Regions from separate parts of the Paenibacillus sp. J22P277 genome, predicted to be linked through region 2. Evidence: predicted binding sites of a transcription regulator. Region 2 holds the regulator's gene; each other region holds the start of a gene.
What was found. The regulator LexA, encoded in region 2, represses DNA repair genes until DNA is damaged. The targets are predictions, from matches to a motif close to CGAACATATGTTCG.
Positions count from the first base shown of each region.

Region 1: addB (helicase-exonuclease AddAB subunit AddB) is a predicted target of LexA. The motif match lies at 3,228-3,241, and genes of this name have one in related genera.
Region 3: AC50YL_RS13185 (DNA polymerase IV) is a predicted target of LexA. The motif match lies at 4,387-4,400, and genes of this name have one in related genera.

Region 1 is NZ_JBXENS010000001.1:672,501-679,116, reverse strand. Features, by position in the region: gene AC50YL_RS03530 (NUDIX hydrolase) at 96-533, shown strand; gene AC50YL_RS03525 (Na/Pi cotransporter family protein) at 542-1,525, opposite strand; gene AC50YL_RS03520 (class I SAM-dependent rRNA methyltransferase) at 1,649-3,085, shown strand; gene addB (helicase-exonuclease AddAB subunit AddB) at 3,356-6,616, shown strand, end outside.
Region 2 is NZ_JBXENS010000003.1:494,727-501,342, forward strand. Features, by position in the region: gene AC50YL_RS11230 (1,2-dihydroxy-3-keto-5-methylthiopentene dioxygenase) at 12-548, shown strand; gene AC50YL_RS11235 (HAD family hydrolase) at 911-1,696, opposite strand; gene AC50YL_RS11240 (hypothetical protein) at 1,720-2,238, opposite strand; gene AC50YL_RS11245 (aldo/keto reductase) at 2,288-3,274, opposite strand; gene AC50YL_RS11250 (DUF896 domain-containing protein) at 3,305-3,502, opposite strand; gene AC50YL_RS11255 (LysM peptidoglycan-binding domain-containing protein) at 3,679-4,059, opposite strand; gene lexA (transcriptional repressor LexA) at 4,247-4,867, shown strand; gene AC50YL_RS11265 (hypothetical protein) at 4,954-5,535, opposite strand; gene glnA (type I glutamate--ammonia ligase) at 5,850-6,616, opposite strand, start outside.
Region 3 is NZ_JBXENS010000003.1:932,184-938,799, reverse strand. Features, by position in the region: gene AC50YL_RS13205 (Mov34/MPN/PAD-1 family protein) at 1-408, opposite strand, end outside; gene AC50YL_RS13200 (MFS transporter) at 523-1,839, opposite strand; gene AC50YL_RS13195 (TlpA family protein disulfide reductase) at 1,987-2,553, shown strand; gene cimA (citramalate synthase) at 2,623-4,236, opposite strand; gene AC50YL_RS13185 (DNA polymerase IV) at 4,431-5,717, shown strand; gene AC50YL_RS13180 (ferredoxin) at 5,784-6,020, shown strand; gene AC50YL_RS13175 (L,D-transpeptidase) at 6,214-6,616, shown strand, end outside.

The DNA.
Region 1 (6,616 bases), on a different contig from region 2:
GCAAGGATTCTGAAGCCGCCCTGCTGACATGGCTGCGAAAGAATCCTTGCTCTACATAACCGAGCCGATTTCGAATGGGCGGAGGGGAGACACAGATGAAGGAAATTTCAGCAGGCGGCGTCGTTTTCCGCCGGGTTAACGGCGAACTGCAAGTACAGCTGATTCAAGATCGTTACGGCAAAATATCGCTGCCCAAAGGCAAAATGGAACCGGGAGAGACCGTGGAGCAAACGGCCCTGCGCGAAATTTCGGAAGAGACCGGAATTCAAGGCGCGATCGTTTCCCCGATCGACCAGATCAAATATCGGTACAGCCATGACGCCAAAGGGATCATCGATAAGGAAGTCCATTATTATCTCGTCGAAGCCATCGGCGGCAAGCTGCAGGCGCAGGTGGAAGAAATCCGCGGCGTGGAGTGGTTCGAACCCGCGGAGGCTTGGCGCAGGCAGAAGCAATCCGGGTACAACAATAACGACCGGATTCTGGGAGGCGCGCTGCGCCTCCTGGGACTGACGTTCATGGACGAGGACTGAGCGCTCCGTCAGTCGGGTTTGAGCGCGCGGAGGCGAGGATGGTAACACAGCGGCAGGGCTAGCAAGGAACATAACACGTTGAACAACGTTTGCGCGTGGGCGACTTGCGCGGCGGGCGAAGCGGCCAACCAGGCCGCGGCCATGCCAAGCTCATGCGTGAACGGGGCAAACAGCGCGGCGCCGCCGACGTTGAGCAGCACATGCGACCAGGCGACGAATTGTCCCGAACGCGTCCCGCCGATCGCGGCAATGACCGCCGTCACGCAGGTGCCGACGTTCGCGCCGAGCACGACGGCAACGCCGACTTCGACCGGCATGACGCCGGATTCCGCCAGCCCCATCACGATGCCGATGACGGCCGCGCCGCTGTGAATGACGGCGGTCAGCACGGCGCCGGCGGCCAAGCCCCAGAAGACGCTGGAGTCGGCGCGGCTTAAGAAAGCGCCGAAGAAAGCCGTCGATTGTACGGCGGGCGCGATCGATTGCATCATGCGAATGCCGACGAGCAGCAGGGCGAAGCCGCCGATTACGACGGCTCCGGTCCTAAGCGGGGCGAGCAGGCGGCCAATTCGGCGGCCGGCCCGGCTTCCTCGGCCGAGTTCCATTTCGCCGAAGAGCGCGGTCAGCAGCCATATTGCGGCCGAGCATCCGAGCAGCGGCAGGCCGTACTTGCCGAGGTTCAAGCCGAGCAGTTCCGTCGTCAGGCAGGTGCCGATATTGGTGCCGAGCACGATGCCGAGCGTCCGCGGAAACGTCAGCAGGCCGGCATTCACCATCCCGATCGACATGACCGTAACGGCTGTGCTGCTCTGCAGGACAGCCGTTGCTGCGGTTCCGGCGAGCAAGCCGTGCAGCGGCGTGGACGTGAACCGCTGGAGGATGCGATGAAGGTTGCGGCCGACGGAACGATGCAGGGCGAGTTCCATCGTCCGCATGCCGGACAGAAACAAGGCGAAGCCGCCGAACATCGGCAGCATGATCGCGAAGAACATGGTCGGTTTATCTCCTTTGCATAGTGCAGGGATATAGAGAAACGGTTATGCGGGTAACGATACATATGCGAACGGCAAGACGGGCATGACAAGCATTTCAGCAGCGAAAGAGGCGTAGAGACGATGGAACGCGCGAAAGCGGTATTGAAGAAGGAACGCAAAAAAAGAACGGAATCCGGCCATCCCTGGATTTTTGCCGGCGAAATCGACCGCATGGAGGGCGAAGGCGGTCCCGGCGGTCTGGTGGACGTCGTAAATCACCAGGGCCGATACCTGGCAACGGGCTATTGGAATCCGGCATCCCAGATTACGATTCGGGTCATCGGCCATCAGCCGGTGGAGGCGATGGACGAAGCCTTTTTCGCCGAGCGCCTGCTGCAATGCAAGCAGCACCGCATCCGGTTCGTGAACGGCAGCGATTGCCGGCTCGTATATGGCGAAGCGGATTTTCTGCCTGGGCTTATCGTCGACCGGTTCGGCGAAGTGCTCGTCGTCCAGCTGCTGACGCTCGGCATGGAGGCGCGCAGGGAGGCGCTCGTCGCGGCGCTGGTTGCCGTGTTCGAGCCGAAGGGCATCTATGAACGAAGCGACGTTTCCGTGCGCGCATTGGAAGGTTTGGAGGAACGCACGGGCATCCTTTACGGAGAATGTCCGCGGATCGTGGAAATCGTGGAAAACGGCTTGAAACTCGAGGTCGATATCGTGGAAGGCCAGAAGACGGGCTACTTTTTCGATCAGCGCGAGAACCGCGCGTCGATCGCCCCGCTTATGACGGGCTGGGGAGGACGAAGCGGAATTCGCCTTGCGGAGCAGCCGTTCGACGAGAATGCCGCCGAAGCCGACGATACCGGCACGATTGCCGAACTGAAGGAACCTCGGCTCGTCCCGGTCAACGCCAACGGCAAGGTCGTGACGTTCCCGTACTGGGACGGTGCGACCGTGCTGGAATGCTTCGCCCATACGGGCAGCTTCACGCTCCATGCCTGCAAGTACGGCGCCAAGAAAGTGACGTGCCTGGACGTCTCCGCCCATGCCGTCGAGACGGCGCAGCGCAACGTCGCGCGCAACGGATTTACCGACCGCGTCGAATTCGTGGTCGCGGATGCCTTCGAGTATTTGCGCGGACAAGTGAAGGGCATCGAAGAACGGATGGAGCGCGGCAAGGCTGCCGTCGCCAATGCCAACGCCAAAGGGCCGAAGCTCGATACGTCGAAGCCGCTAAGCGGCGAGGCGGGCCGCAAATGGGATGTCGTCATTCTGGATCCGCCGGCGTTCGCCAAGTCCAAGCATGCCATCGAAGGCGCGGTCAGAGGCTACAAGGACATCAACCTGCACGGCATGAAGCTGGTTAACGAAGGCGGCTATCTCGTGACGGCCAGCTGTTCGTACCATATGCGGCCTGAGCTGTTCCTGGAGACGATCCAGGCGGCGGCGGTCGATGCCGGCAAGACGCTGCGGCTGATCGAATGGCGGGCGGCGGGCAAGGATCATCCGCAGATTCTCGGCGTGAACGAAGGGCATTATTTGAAATTCGGCATTTTCGAGGTGCGCGGCAAATAGAGCTGCGGGACTCCGGCAGCCTGGCGGCCGGGATAGGTAATTTGCGGCTGAGGGCGGTTCTTCGGAACCGCTCTTTTTTGCGCTTGTACGGGTGGGAAAAGGGCAGCCATGCGGGAGGAGAAGGATTTACCTGTGGCGGCATCGAACAAACATTCGCGTTTTCGGGTGAACAGATCGCATCCGGTATGCTAGAATAGAAGAATCGAGTAGAAGAATCGAACGTAAGAACCCAATAGAAGAATCGAATACGCGAAAAGAAGAGGTGGGCGCATGGCGCTTCGTTTTGTTATCGGCCGCTCGGGGGCGGGGAAAACCCATCATTGCCTGTCGGCCATCACGAACCGGATCCTGGAGCAGCCGGACGGCGCTCCGCTGATCATGCTGGTGCCGGAGCAGGCGACCTTCCAGACGGAATACGCGCTGCTCGGCAGGCCGGAATCGCCGCTGAAAGGAACGATCCGGGCGCAGGCGCTCAGCTTCCGGCGGCTTTCCTTCCGGGTCATGCAGGAGACCGGGGGAACGGCGCTGACGCCGATCAGCGAGAACGGCAAAAACATGCTGCTGTACAAAATCGTCTCCCGCTTGAACAAGGAGCTGCAATTGTTTCAGGGCAGCGAAAGCCAGCACGGGTTCATCGAACGGCTGGGCGAGCTGATGACGGAGTGGAAGCGGTACGGGATCGACGCCGAGGCGCTGCGGGCGTTCGGGGAACATTACATAGCCAGTACGCGGAGCTCGCTGCTCGGGCGGAAGCTCGGCGATCTGCAGCTCATTTCGAACCGGCTCGAGCAAGAGCTTGCCGGCCTATACATAGACGCGGAGGATTATTTGGCTTGGTTGGTGAAAGGGTTCCATGAGGCGCCTTCCATGCGCGATTGCGAGATTTGGGTCGACGGCTTCCACGGCTTCACCCCGAAGGAACTCGAAGCGCTCGAAGCGCTTATGAAGCATGCCAAGAACATGACCGTGACCCTTTGCTTGGACAAGCATTACGGAAACGGGGAGATGCCGCATGAGCTGGACCTGTTCCGGCCGACGGCCGAGACCTTCTTGAAGCTTCGCGATCTCGCGGCGAACAACGGCATGGATATCGAGGAGCCCCTCCTTCTGGGGGGAACTCCCTATCGGTTCCTGGACAGTCCAATGATTGCCCACGTCGAACGGCAATACGGCCATGCCGGACGGAAGCCGCTGCGGTTGTCGGCCGGCGAGCTCGCGGAAGGCGCGATCTCGCTGCACGCGGCTTCCGGCAGAAGGGCGGAAGTAGAAGCCGCCGCCCGTGACATCGTGCGCAGGGTCCGGGACGAGGGCTTGCGTTACCGCGATTTGGCCGTCATGGTCCGCAACGCGCCGGATTACAACGATTACATCAAGGCGATCTTCGCGGATTACGGCATTCCGTTCTTCCTGGACCAGAAGAACGCCGCGCTGCATCACCCGCTCGTCGAGTTTATCCGTTCCGCGCTCGAGATCGCATCATTCGGCTGGCGGTTCGAGGCGGTGTTCCGCTGCATCAAGACGGAGCTGCTCATTCCGGACGACGGCAGCGTCACGAGGGAAACGTTCGACTTGCTGGAGAATTACGCGCTGGCAACGGGCATGAACGGCAACAAGTGGCTGTCGCTCAGTCAATGGAAACCGCTTATGCGCGATACGCTGGACGGCGATCCCGTGCAGGCGGGCGAACGGGAGCTCCGCGAATTCGAAGCGATCATGGACGCGCGCGAAGCCGTTGTCCCCGTACTGAAGAAATTCATCCGCGAGCTGAAGAAGGCGGCGGACGTCCGGGGCATGTGCGAGGCGGTGTACCGGCTGCTGATGGCGGTCGACGCTCCCGATAGGCTGGAACGATGGAGCCGCAAGGAGAGTGCCGCGGGCAATGCGCTGCGGGCGCGGGAACATCGCCAGTTATGGGAAGGCGTCATGGATTTGCTGGACCAGCTGACGGAGATGACCGGTTCGGAGGCCGTCCCGATCGAGTTGTTCGCGGGCATGGCGGAGACGGGCCTCGAGAGCCTGAAGCTGGCGTCGGTGCCCCCTTCGCTCGATCAAGTGCTGATCGGCAGCATGGACCGGACGCGCTCGGGCAATATTCACGTCTGCTATCTGCTCGGCGCCAGCGACGGCGTCATGCCGCAGCGGATGCAGGAGGACGGCGTGCTGACGGAGCAGGAGCGCGAAACGATGGAAAGCGGCGGTCTCGTCATGGCGCCGGGCGTCCGCAGGAAGCTGCTCGACGAGCGGTTCATGATCTACAACGCGCTCACCACGCCGAGCCGGCATCTCTGGATCAGTTGGCCGCTTGCGGACGAAGAAGGCAAGAGTCTGCTGCCTTCCGAGGTTATCCGGCACGTAAAGGGGCTGTTTCCGGGCCTCGAGGAAGCGGGAGCCGCCGTCGAACCTGCATCGGGCATGCCGGAAGCGGAGCAGCAGTCGTTCATGGCGCATCCCGAGCGGACGCTGTCCTATCTGATTACGCAGCTGCGGGCATGGCGGCACGGAACGGCGATCTCTCCCATCTGGTGGGAGACCTACAATTGGTACGCGGTCAGGCCGGACTGGCAGCACAAGCTGGGGCGCCTGGTCGGTTCGCTGCAATATTCGAACGAGGAGCCTTCGCTTTCCCGCGAGACGGCGGACATGCTTTACGGTAAGCTGCTGCGGGGCAGCGTCTCCCGGATGGAACGGTTCGTCTCCTGTCCGTTCCAGCATTTCGCCATACACGGGCTGCGGCTGCGCGAACGGGCGCAGTACAAGCTGGCCGCGCCGGACATCGGACAGCTCTTCCACGCCGCGCTCAGCCGCCTGACGGAAACGCTCGGCGACCGGTGGGGCTCGCTGAGCGCGGAGGAGCTGCGCGAGCATTGCTCGGCGATCGTCGGCGAGCTGGCGACGCGGCTGCAGTCGCAAATCCTTTTCAGCAGCAGCCGCCATCAATACGTGGCGCGCAAGCTGACGGATATCGTCGGCCAAGCGGCCGTCATTCTCGGCGAGCATGCGCGACGGGCGGCGTTCCGACCGGTGGGGCTGGAGATCGGCTTCGGACCGGACGGTCCGCTGCCGCCCGTGACGATTCCGCTCGCGGATGGCAGAACGCTTGAGATGGCCGGCAGGATCGACCGCGTCGACGCGGCGCAGACGACGGACGGGCTGCTGCTGCGCGTCATCGACTACAAGTCGAGCGCCAAGCAGCTTCGCCTCGAGGAAGTGGCGTACGGCATGGCGCTTCAGATGCTGACGTATCTGGACGTGCTGCTGACGCATGCGCCGGAGTGGTTGGGGCAGCCGGCGAAAGCGGCCGGCGCGCTGTATTTCCACGTGCACAATCCGATGCTCTCTTCGTCGAACGGCTTGCCGCCGGCGAAAGCGCGGGCGGAAATGCTGAAGCGGTTCAAGCTGAAGGGCCTCGTGCTGGCCGACGAAGAAACGGTCAAATTGATGGACAATGCGCTGACGACGGGCTATTCCGATCTGCTGCCGCTCGCGCTTAAGCGGGACGGCGGGTTCTACAGCAGCTCGTCCGTCGTATCG
Region 2 (6,616 bases):
GAGGGATTCGCATGGCAGAGATCCGCGTACGCGGCACGAACGAACGCATCAGCGGCGAAGAGAACGTCCGCGCGTTTTTGGACAAACAAGAAGTCTTGTACGAGCATTGGGACGCTTCCAAGCTTCCGGCCGAACTTCATAACAAATTCGTACTGAGCGACGAAGAGAAAGCGACGATCCTCTCCACGTTCGATTCCGAGATCCGCGACTTGGCCGCTCGCCGCGGCTATCAAATCTGGGATGTCATCTCCCTGTCGGACGCAACGCCGAACATCGAAGAGCTGCTGAAAAAATTCGAGCAAATCCACACGCATACCGAGGACGAAATCCGCGGCATCGTATCCGGACGCGGCATCTTCATCATCAAGGGCGACGAAAACACCGGTTACTTCGACGTTGAGCTCGAAGCCGGCGACGTCATCTCCGTTCCGGAGAACAAAGCGCATTTCTTCACGCTGATGGATAACCGCGAGATCATCGCCGTTCGCCTGTTCATCGAGAAGGACGGCTGGATCGCGAACAATATCGAAGATCCGACGTTCGCTTAAAAGCGTTCATTTAAAGCATGACCTGCGGTCGGTATGGGTTTCCGCTCGCTGTTGTAGTTCTGATTTTTTTTGATTATGTAAGAGATTAGAGGTTGAAATCAGACTACAAAGGCGACCGCTGACGCTGCTTCAACTCCATACCGACCTTCGGTCACTATTTATTCGCGATGTTTTTCGCTCTCTAAAACAAAACAAAGAAAAAGGAGACCTTTCCGCGGATTGGTCTCCTTTTTCTTTGCTTGATGACAAGAGCTCCATTAAGAAATGCGAACAAACTCCCTGCGCGTTGCGACGGCGATTGTAGGCGATGAACCATCTGTGATTCCGGAATTTGCTTGCCGCCGATCCGCTCGCCGTGCCGTTTAGACCAGCAACGGCAGCAGTTCTTCCAAATGCTTGATTTCATGGGTAGGAATGATGTCATCCGTGCGCGTTATGCCGTGGCGGTTGATCCATACGGACGACATGCCGATGGTATTCGCGCCAAGTATATCGGTCGTCAGCTTGTCTCCGACCATGATGCCGTGTTCCGGTTCGATGCCGAGACGTTCGAGCGCGTGGCGGAATATGTCCGGGGACGGTTTTCCTTTGCCGAATTCGCCAGAAATGATGATGTGATCGAAATAAGGCGCGATGTTCGGCACGCCCGCCAGCTTCTCTCGCTGCAGATCGGGGGAACCGTTCGTGAGCAGCAGCAGCTTGTAGCTGCCTTTCAATTTATCCAAGACGGCAAACGTCTCTTCATAGACGTACGGCCGTTCCCGGCGTTCGGCCGGAAACCGCTCCGCCAGTTGAGCGCCGAGCGCTTCGTCATCGATGCCGAGCGCCTTCAGGCCGCGCGTCCACGCTTCCTTGCGATAACCCGGCGCCAGCTGCTGCAGCTGGCGGAACTCGGTTTGCTCGCCTTCCAGGAAATTCGCCCACAACCCTTCGAACGGGTTGATGCCGATCATCTTCGTGAACGGGTACGTCTCGTAGGATTCATAGAGGGCACGGGCTTCGCGGCGCACCGCCTCCTCCAACGCTTTGGCATTCACGCCTGTCTGTGCGGCAGCCGCTTCGCAGGTCGCGTCGAACGCCTCCTGCACGCTGCGGTCGTCCCAGAGCAGCGTATCATCCAAATCGAACAGAACTGCTTGTTTAGCCATGGTTTCTCGTGCGCTCCACTCTGTTATTTTTCGGTAAACGGAATTCCGTGCTGCTCGGCAAATGCTTTCAATCGCGCCGTCATCGGTTCAATCGGATATCGGTTCATGACGCGCGAGAAGACCCAATTGCCGCCCTTATGCTGCTCGATCACGATATAGCCTTTCTGCGTGTTGATCGCTTTGATATTGCTGACGTACACGTTGCGATCTCCGGCGAAACGGCGGGTGCGAACGAAATCGCTTCCGACCGACAGGTACGGTCTGCGCAGCAGGAACAAGCTCGCAAGCACCACGTAACAGGCAATCGTGACCCAGAACATCGTGTCGGCTTGCTTGAACGCGTCGGAATTGATCGTCACGATCACATAGAATAGGATGAAAAGCAGCAGGAACGCCGGCATCAGATAACTGCGGCCTTTGAAGGTATCCAGCCCTGCCTTGCCGGACTTCGCCGACATGAGCGGAGCTTGTCCGTGTTTCTTGCGCTGCTTGTTGATTTGCTCTTGATTCTTTTGTACTTTACGCTGCCACGATCTTGACACGGATGATCCCCCTTAGCAATCTTCAAACATTCTCTGGTTTGGCGGCCGATTAGTACGGCCGGGCGAATTTGGCGATAAAGCGGTTCGGGTATTCGCTCGGAAGCGCGCTCGCTTCGTCGAGCGCATGCCATACCGAATCCGGCATGGTCCAGCCGATGGCGCCCATGTTGTCCTGGTACTGCTCCAACGTGCTTGCGCCGAAGATCGGCGAGGTGATGCCTTTGCGCTGCAGCAGCCAAGCAAGCGCGATCTGCGACGGCGTTTTATCCAGTTCCGCGGCCGCGGACCGAACGGCATCGAGAACGGCGAAATTTTTATCCGACGCCCGAAGCGCCCAGGAGCTCTCGCCCAACTTCGACGTCAAGCGTCCGCTGGTCGGTTCTTCGCGCGTATAGCGGCCCGTCAGGAAGCCGCCTCCGAGCGGCGCCCAAGGAATGATGCCGATATTTTCCTCCAAGCAGAGGGACAGCATCTCGCGATCCATTTCCCGGCTGACGAGGCTGTATTGCGGCTGGATCGATATGAACCGGGCGTACCGTTCTCGGTCGCTCGTTGCAAGCGACTTCATCAACTGCCATGCAAAAAAGTTGGAACAGCCGATATAGCGCACTTTTCCCGCCGAGATCAGATCGTCCAGCGCGCGCAGCGTCTCTTCGATCGGCGTGGCATGATCCCAGACATGCACTTGATAGAGATCGATATAATCGGTATCGAGCCGTGTCAAGCTGGCTTCCGCCGCGTCCATGATGTGCTTGCGGGAGACGCCGCCGCTGTTCGGATGCTCGCCTGTCATGAACCGTACTTTCGTAGCGAGCACGACTTCGCTGCGCCGGCCTTTTATCGCTTTGCCCACGATCTCTTCCGATCTGCCCTGGACATACACGTTCGCCGTGTCCAGGAAATTGCCGCCGCGGTCCAAAAAGTCGTGCGTCATCGTAATGGAATCCGATTCGTTCGTCGTATTGCCGAAGGACATCGTACCGAGACATAATTCCGAGACCGCAAGCCCGCTGCGACCTAATAGCCGATATTGCATTCGGTTTCCCCTCCTCGAAATGGCAGATGATTAATGCTTGATCGTTCCCCCGTTTTCTTCCTCGTCCTCCGCCCATTTGATCGTGTCCAGCTGGTTGCGGAAATTCCGTTTGAAGTTATCCAGGTACATGCGGCGCAGCTCATCTCGCTCCGCCAGCTCTTCCGGCGTCAAGCCGACCGTTTTATTCTTTCTCGAAAGCTCGTTGATGCGAGCGATGATCTTCTCCATTCTGCGTTTCTCCTCTCGTCTTTCAGGCCAACATCACATCCTTTACTTTGACATTTTTAATCATCCATTGTCAAGGCGAAGCGGCCTTTCGTCAAGCTGTTCGGAACTTATGATAAAATAGAAAAAGACCGAACGCATGCGTTCGGTCTTCGATCCATCTATAGACGGATGACGGCTCAGCGATCGGCAGGGACGATAAGCTTTTGTCCCGCTCTCAATTCGCTGGAGCTTAAATTATTCCGTTTCTGCAGATCGTACACGGTTCTGCGAATATCCTCGTCTTCCGTTCTTACGCTGCTGGCGATTTCCCATAGCGTATCTCCCGAACCGACAATGATGACTTGTTCCGATGCTGTCGGTACGGAGGGCTGCTCGCTGTCCGCATGTCCGGTCAATAAGGAGAATCCGACGAACAAGAGCAAAAAGAATAGAGAAGCGGCCGCCAATCTGATGAGCAGCCGTTCGGTTGCGCGTTCCCTTCGTACGCCGCGAACCGATCGCGGAGTCACCGGTTTATCATTATAAGCAGTCGAGTATGTCGATATTGTTTGCATCATGATCAGCACCCCAAACGTTTGTTCTGTTCTTGTGAAATCAGAATAACACGAACATCCGTTTGCAGTCAACAGATTTTAGAACATTTGTTCGCCGCAAAATGCGAACTTGTGTTTCTCGAACTTATGTTTGTACGAACTCCGGTTCTGTGCTATAATTTTACACAAATGAACCTTTGGAGTGATTTCGGTGTCGAAACTTTCAAACCGCCAGCAGGCGATACTTGAATTCATTAAGATGGAAGTCCGGGAGAAAGGCTATCCACCTTCCGTACGCGAGATCGGCGAAGCGGTTGGACTTGCTTCCAGCTCGACCGTCCACGGCCACCTGGACCGTTTGGAGAAGAAAGGCCTGATCCGCCGCGACCCGACCAAGCCCCGCGCGATCGAAATATTGGATGGGGACGACAACGAAATTCCGTTCCCGCTGGCCATAGCCAAGGTACCGGTCGTCGGTAAAGTCACCGCCGGCGTTCCGATTACCGCAACCGAGAATATCGAGGAATATTTTCCTCTTCCAGCCGATAAAGTCGGCGACGATAACGTCTTCATCCTTAGCGTTATCGGGGAAAGCATGATCGAAGCAGGCATTCACGACGGCGATTACGTCATCGTCCGCCAGCAGCAGAGCGCGATCAACGGCGACATCGTGGTCGCGATGACGGAAGACGACGAAGCGACCGTCAAGACCTTCTATAAAGAGAAGGATCATATCCGGCTTCAACCGGAGAACTCCACCATGGAGCCGATTCGCCTCCGCAACGTCAGCATTCTCGGCAAGGTCATCGGACTCTTCCGCGATATTCATTAATTCGTACGTTAAAAGGGCAGTCACCGCTTTCCAAGCGTTGTGACTGCCCTTTTCCCATGCTCTTCCGTCCCCTGCGCTTCGGGTACCTAGGACCCGATTTCCCGAAACAGCAAATTGCGGTACGTAAATCGGCTGCTCTTGAATTTAAAATTGAGTTCAACGCCCGAAAAGCGGATCGCGATCGACTTGAGCGCACAGGTCTTCACCTTCCGTCGAACGAGGCAGCGTACGCGCGCAACATCCTTCGCATTCACCGCGGCTGCCAGAGCGGCCGCGTATGCCTTCGAGCCCGCCATTGCCTTGTAGAACGGAAGAACGTCCCTGGCGATCGCCCGATGGATCGGCGTCGAGAAAGTAAACTGCGTGGAACCCGGCGGAATGGTCGTGCCATTCGAATATTGAAGAACCGGCGCCGGGAACGCGAAATCAATAAAATATCCGATGCCGTTGGTAGAAAAGCCATCCAGCTTGGCCGGCTTCGTCACCGCTTTGAACAGCGCGATCAGCGTGTCCAGATCGCCTTGCCTGACCGCTTTCGACCATCGCAGCGCATAGTTGCGATCGCGCGCGATTTTCTTATAGAAGGGAATCATGATGGCAGCCACATGGGATAGAATCGGACCGGTCAGCTTAAACGCCCCGCCCTTGGCTTCCGGTTTCCCTGCCATTCCCGCCACACCCTTTCGGTAACTTTTAGTATGGCATTATATGCCGGCGCGAGCGTACGAGTGCGGAGACGGCGGCAGGTTCGCCTCTATGCAGTCAAGAGCCGGGAGACGCCCGGGAGCGAAAACCTGTTCCTTCGATCACTCCTCCGCTCCGCGAACAAGGGACGACAGGACAACAAACAGCACGCCTCGGCAACTGGCAGCCCATGTCGCAGTTGCCGTCTCCGCCTTGCCAATATCCCGTCGGCAACTCATTCCCGCTCCCTTAAACGCAAAAAACCCTTGGCATGTAAATGCCAAGGGTTTGGATTGCTCTAGTAGAGCGCCAGGTATTGGTCTCTCTCCCACTCGTGGACTTGCGTGCGGTACATGTCCCACTCGATTTCTTTCAGCTCGTAGAAATGTGCCAGCGCATGATCGCCCAACGCATCGCAGATGACTTCGCTGCGAAGCAGTTCGGTCAAGGCTTCTTTCAGATCGTCCGGCAAGCTCGGGATGCCTTCGTCGATCCGCTCTTCCTCGGTCATGACGTAGATGTTGCGATCCGTCGGAGCCGGCAGCGGAAGCTTGTTGCGGATGCCGTCCAAACCTGCTTTGAGCATGACCGCCAGTGCGAGGTACGGGTTAGCTGCCGGATCCGGGCTGCGCATCTCGACACGCGTGCTGAGGCCGCGGGAAGCAGGGATGCGGATCATCGGGCTGCGGTTGCTGGCGGACCAGGCTACGTAGACAGGCGCTTCATATCCCGGTACGAGACGCTTGTACGAGTTGACCGTCGGATTCGTGATTGCCGCGAACGCGCGGGCATGGCGCAGCAAGCCGGCCATGTAATAACGCGCGACTTGGCTTAGGCCAAGCTTGTCGCTCTCGTCGTAGAAGGCGTTCTCGCTGCCGCGGAACAGGGACTGATGGCAGTGCATCCCCGAACCGTTGACGCCGAATAAAGGCTTCGGCATGAACGAAGCATGAAGGCCGTGCTGGCGGGCGATGGTTTTGACGACCAGCTTGAACGTTTGGATCTGATCGGCTGCTTTGATCGCATCCGCGTATTTGAAGTCGATCTCGTGCTGCCCCGGTGCCA
Region 3 (6,616 bases), 440 kb from region 2:
GCCGCGCCGAACGTCTGGCGAGAGGATCCAGTACGAGGTTCCGCCGCCGGCTGCAGGGATCCCGTCATGATCGGCCGCGCTCGGTACGGGCGGGGAGGAAGGATGGGAATGAAAGAAACCGACAAGCGATTGTCGGTTTTTTCGTATGCGGTAAAGGACTTGAACCCAGTCTTGCGGATCGAAAGAAAAGCGGTGCTGGGGCTGGCTGGCTGCATTCAAGACGCGGTGCACATCCGTGACATGCAGGATGCGGCCCGGATATCGCGATTCCTTGGTAGCGTCGGCCGCGTAATGTCCGGTCAAGACGCCGCATGCTTCGAAGGGCATGGCGTCCATGCAGAGCGAGAATAGCGCCCGAAATGCGGCGGGATCAAGCAAGGCTAGACGAGGCATCGTGTTTTGGTGCATGGCAGTTCCTCCTGCTCGGACAGTTTGAGACTTGGACTGCCCACATTATATCGCAGAATCGGAAATCCCGCCTACCGCTAAGTTCGAGGTTTCGCATAATGTCAAACGAGGCCGTCATCCTGGCGTGTCCCCGGCTTTGGCCGGAGGATGCACGAGAAAGACGATGATGAGCATGGAGCCAAGCGATAGTCCGGCGACGATGCCGTACAGCAGCGTATCCGAAATGCCGGCGATCCAGCCGAATAACGGGGGACCCAAAGCGACGCCGAAGAATCGCAGGCTGCTGTACAGCGACGTGACCATTCCGCGGTGCTGGCGATCGACCGACCCGGTAATGAGCGTATTCAAGCAGGGCAGCACCAAACCGGTCCCGAGGCTGCTCAACGCCGCGAAGCCGATCAGGAGATAGATGTTACGGTGCAAAAAAGCGGCGGCGGCGAGCGCGGCGCACATGAGAGCGAGGCCGACGATCATTAGGATGCGCATCAAGCGGCCGTTATTCTTGATTTTGCGGCCGGTGAGGTAAGCGGTGATGACCAGAAACAACAGCGGGATCGCCAAGATGCCGCCTTTTGCGACGCCGTCGATCTTATACGGCGCTTTCTCCAGTAAGTCCGATAGGCGGAAGAGGACGCCGAACAAAATAAACAAGCCGAGCGAGCCCGACACGAACGCGCCGATCAGCCATCGGCCTTTCTCCTTGAAGAGCTTGCCGATATCCGCAACGTATTGCTTGACCGGCAGCGGCTGCTCCTTGCCTTCTTTGGCCGGTTCTTTGATCAGGAACAACATGGCCGCGAACGAGCCGGCGCAGAAGACCGGAAACGCGAACAGCGGCGCGTACCAAACCATTAAGGCCAGCAGCGAGCCGATAATAGGGCTGACGACTTTTCCTGCTCCATTGGACGCTTCGATGAGTCCGAGCGCTTCGCTTTCCTCGCCGTCCTTATACTTGTCGCCGACGAGAGCCATGGCGATCGGAGAGGTGCCCGCCGCGCCGATTCCTTGAAGGGCTCTAGCGGCGATCAAGAAGCCGTATGAATGCATGACCGCCGCCACGCCCGCCCCGATGCCGGCTATGCCGTAGAGGGCAAGCGAAGGCAGGATGACGGCTTTGCGGGAGTAACGATCGGATAGATAACCGGAGAAGGGAATAATGAGACCGGCGGCAACGGAGAATAAAGTGATAACGAGGCTGGCTTGAAATGTCGAAATGTGAAGCTCGCGCTCCATCTCCGGCAATATCGGGACAAGCATGGAGTTGCCTAATACGAGTACGAGGGGGACGGTCGCGAGCGCGACGTATTCCAGCCACTTTCCGCCGCCTTTGCCTTGCTGCTTCGCTTTCGAGGCGCTTCCGCCGCCGGATTCCGCCGTTCGTAATTTCCCCGGGCTGCCTGCCGTTCCGCGGGATTTGGCCGATTGCTTCATGGTTCAAAGACCTCCAAGTCGATGTGATGACCTCGCCGGTCTCGCCGGTTAATGTACCCCCGAACTTGAGCTTCCATTCTTGAACATGGTAACATGTAGGAAGTGTTCCTCGCGTTAATCGACAACTATTCCGAAAGAAGGCGCATTATGAAACGATCGATCGTATTGCTCGTCATCGTGCTTATTCTGGCAGGTGCCGCAGTTTATCAAAATAAAGGCAAGCATGACGATGCGCTGGCCGCGTCGTCGGATATGCTCCCTAAGCCGGGTTATACCGCGCCGACGCTTAATCTTCCCGATCTGAAGGATCAGTCCGTCGCGATCGGCGGAAAGCGGGATAAGCTGCTGCTCGTGAATTTTTGGGCTTCCTGGTGCTATCCGTGCGAGATGGAAGCGCCGGACCTGCTGTCGCTGGCCAAGGATTACGACGGCAAGCTCGAGATTCTGGGCATTAACGCGACCAGCGTGGACAAGGAGCGGCAGGCCCGGGAATTCGTGGATCAGCAGAAGCTGTCGTTTCCGATTCTGATGGATCGGGACGGCGACGCGCAGAAGCTCTACAAAGTGAATTCGTTTCCGATCAGCCTGCTCGTGGACAGCAACGGAATCGTCAGGGAGCGAATCGAAGGCGTGATCTCGAAAGCCCAATGGAAGGCATTCATCGATAAGTGGCTCGACGCCGAGACCGAGGCGAAAGCAAGCGCAAGTACGTAAGGAACGCATGGAGGTAACAAAAAGCCGGAAGCTTATGAGCTTCCGGCTTTTTGCGCGCGAGTGCGCGATTTAATGATTGAGCAGTCCGAACTGCTCGCGGGGTTCGTCATGCGAATCGATTTTGGCTTTCGTCAACAGCGCGTAGCGGATGCTGTCGACCAGCGCTTCCCAGCTCGCCTCGATGACGTTGCTGGATACGCCAACCGTATTCCAGGTGCTTTTGAAATCGGTCGATTCCATGAGCACGCGGACTTTGGCCGCCGTCGCGTCCTTCTCGTCGATGACCCGAACTTTATAATCGGACAAATGGAAATCGTTGATGCTCGGATAGAATTGCTCGAGCGCCTTGCGCAGCGCGTTGTTGAGCGCGTTGACAGGGCCGTTTCCTTCCGCCGCCATGTAGATGGGTTGTCCGTCGACATTGACTTTGACGATCGCTTCGGCGTTCATGCCGCTGCCGTTCGTCTTCTCGACGAGCATCTTGAGCGATTCCAGCTTGAAGATTTCCTTCATCTCGCCGAAGGCCTCGCGAAGCAGCAGCTCGAGCGATGCGTCGGCGCCTTCGAATTGATAGCCTTGATGCTCCAGATCCTTGATTTTCTCCATGATCCGTTTCGTCTTCTCGTTGTTGGCGTTAATATCCAGTCCAAGCTCCTGCGCCTTGGAGATGATATTGCTCTGGCCGGCAAGCTCGGAGACGAGGATGCGCTGTTTGTTGCCGACGAGCTCCGGCTGGATATGCTCGTACGTCTTGGAATCCTTCATGATCGCGGAGACGTGGATCCCGCCTTTGTGGGCGAATGCGGCATTGCCGACGTAAGGCTGGGCAACCGGCATGTGCACGTTCGCGATTTCGCTGATATAGCGGGCCGTGTTGGTCAGCGATTGGAGCTGGTCGTCGCTGATGCAGCGATAATCCATCTTTAATTGAAGCGTCGGGATGATCGAGCACAGATTCGCGTTGCCGCAGCGCTCGCCGTAGCCGTTGATCGTGCCCTGCACTTGGCGGGCACCGGCTTGTACCGCGGCCAACGTGTTGGCGACGGCAAGCTCGCAATCGTTATGCGTGTGGATGCCGATCGGCGTGCTAAGCTCGCTGGTGATACGCGTTACGATGGCATGGACCTCGGAAGGGAGCGTACCGCCGTTGGTGTCGCACAGCACGATCCAGTCGGCGCCGGCGTCTTGCGCCTTGCGCAGGACGGCAAGGGCGTAGTCGGGATTATGCTTGTACCCGTCGAAGAAATGTTCCGCGTCGAAAATCGCTTCGACGCCCTGGCGCTTCAGGAAAGCGAAGGAATCGTAGATCATCGACAGATTCTCTTCCAAGGACGTCTGCAGCGCGGTATGTACGTGGAAATCCCACGACTTGCCGACGAGCGTCGCGGCCGGAACGCCGGATTCCACGATCCGCAGCAGGCTGCTGTCCTGCTCGGCGAGGCTGTTCTTGCGCCTCGTGCTGCCGAACGCGGTCAGCTTGGCGTTCAGCTTCAAGCCTTTCACGCGCTGGAAGAATTCGATATCCTTGCTGTTGCTGCCGGGATTTCCGCCTTCAATATAATGAACGCCTAACAAATCGAGCCTCTGGGCGATTTTGACTTTATCCTCCGCGGAAAGACTGATGCCTTCTCCTTGCGTGCCGTCTCGAAGTGTCGTGTCGAATATGGAGATCGTATTTCCCATGAATGCAAAAGCCCCCTTCCTTGTAACCGTTTTTCAATCGCAGTCATAATTTTTTATTATAGCATTAGAAGGGCGGTGCGTAAACGTGGGCCGATTAGGCGCATAGCTTGAAGTTGACGTTCGGGGCGGCCGATTGGTATGCTGAAAATACGATCATATGATCGGCTAATGCCAAGGAAGGGTGATCGCGAGCGATGACGAAAGACGGGGTAGCGGCGTCTCCCAAAAGCCGTGTCATTCTTCATTTGGATATGAACGCCTTCTATTGCTCCGTCCATGAAGCGGAGGAGCCTGAACGATATAAAGGAAAGCCGTCGGCCGTGGCAGGTAGCGTGGAGCAGCGACGGGGCATTATCGTCACGTCCTCTTACGCGGCGCGCGCGCATGGCGTCAAGACGGGCATGACGGTGCGGGAAGGACTGCAGCGCTGTCCGGATATGCTGATGATCAGGCCCGATTTCGATCTGTACCGCACTTATTCGCGGGGCTTCATGTCGATCGCGAGACAGTACACGCCGCTGGTCGAAGCCGTCTCGATCGATGAATGCTACTTGGACATTACCGGGTCTTCCGCGTTCGGGGAACCGCTGCAGATCGCGCGCGACATCCAGGAGCGGATACGGAAGGAGTGGGATCTGCCCTGCTCCATCGGCGTCGCCCCGAACAAGCTGCTTGCCAAGATGGCCTCCGACATGCAGAAGCCGAACGGCTTCACGGTACTGCGCATCCGCGACGTACCCGAGCTGCTGTGGCATAAGCCCTGCGATACGCTGTTCGGCATCGGCCGCAAAACGGCGGAGAAGCTCGTCAAGCTCAACATCCGGACGATCGGTCAGCTCGCCGCCGCCGAGGAGACGATGCTCGTGAAGCATTTCGGCGTCGTCGGTTCCTGGATGAAGGCGGCCTCGCACGGCTACGACTACGCCCCCGTCAATGCCGAGCGGGGACTCAACAAATCCATCGGGCACACGACGACGCTGCCGAAGGACGTGACCGAACGGGAAGAAGCGCACCGAATCTTGCTGAACCTCGCGGATCAGACCGGAAGAAGAATGCGGCATCAGAAGATGATCGCCTCGACTATCCAGATCGTCATCCGGAGGCCGGACATGACGACGATCAGCCGTTCGGTCACCCTCCCCGTTCCAACGGATTCCGCGTCCGATATTCACCGGGAAGCGTGCAAGCTGTTCGATAAGCATTGGAAGCGGGGCGAGCCGGCGCGCCTGCTCGGCATCACGCTGCAGAACCTGTCCCTGCTGGCCGATACCGCGGTTCAACTGGATCTATTCAACTATAGCGATCAGCCGAAGAAAGAGGCGCTTACGCGAACGATGGATAGGTTGAGAGACAAATTCGGCGAGGACGCGGTGCTCACGGCAGGCATGCTCGGTGACGATCCGTCGGCCTTGATCCGCAACAAACGAATTAGAGGGACATCCTTGCAAAGGGACGAGCATATGTTATATAGTGATGATTGAGGGTTGTATGCTTAACAAAATACTAACGTAAGTGCTGCGCTTACAATTAATAGGAGGGAAACCACGATGTCGAAGTTTACATGGGTTGAGAAAGATACGTGTATTGCCTGCGGAGCTTGCGGAGCAACGGCACCTGACATCTACGACTACGACGATGAAGGTTTGGCGGAGGTTATTTTCGGCAGCGACGGTAACCATGGCAACACCGAGATCCCTGAAGATTTGTACGATGATCTGCAAGATGCGGCAGACGGCTGCCCGACGGACTCCATCAAAATCGCGGACGCGCCTTTCAATAACTAATACGAATAAAGCGCACTCGAATCCCATTTCCCGCTTGCCCGGGGGATGGGATTTTTCGTGTTGTCATGGAGACGAATACCGTCACGCGACCGTCACCAGCAAAGAATTGCTAAAAAAATCGCGTTCGGATGTTATCCGGACGGTTCATCTGCCGATATAGTAGCTACCGGATTCCGAAAGCAGGAGGTCGCAGATGGAAACGCAGGACGATATGAACTATTTGAAGCGCTATGTCCAAAATCATCCCGATAACCGCATGGCCTGGTATCTGCTGGGCAAGCAATATATGTTGGAAGGCAAGGAAGCGAAGGCGAATTATTGCTTCCTCCAATCCGGCAGCATCTACGATGCATACGAGCGCAAGCAGCATCCGCTGGCGAACGAACCGAAGCAAATGATCGCCGCCTGGAATCGCAAGCGGGGACTGCGGATGACGGTGCTCCGGACGTCGGCGGCGCTGCTCGGATTGCTAGCGCTCATGCTGTTCATCTCGCCGGGCAATTCCGACGAAGCGGCCGATCCGGCGGCGGAGCAGCCGCCGCTCGCCGCGGATTCCGCCGACGCTCCGGCGCCGGGGAGCGGCTTGAGGGTAGTCG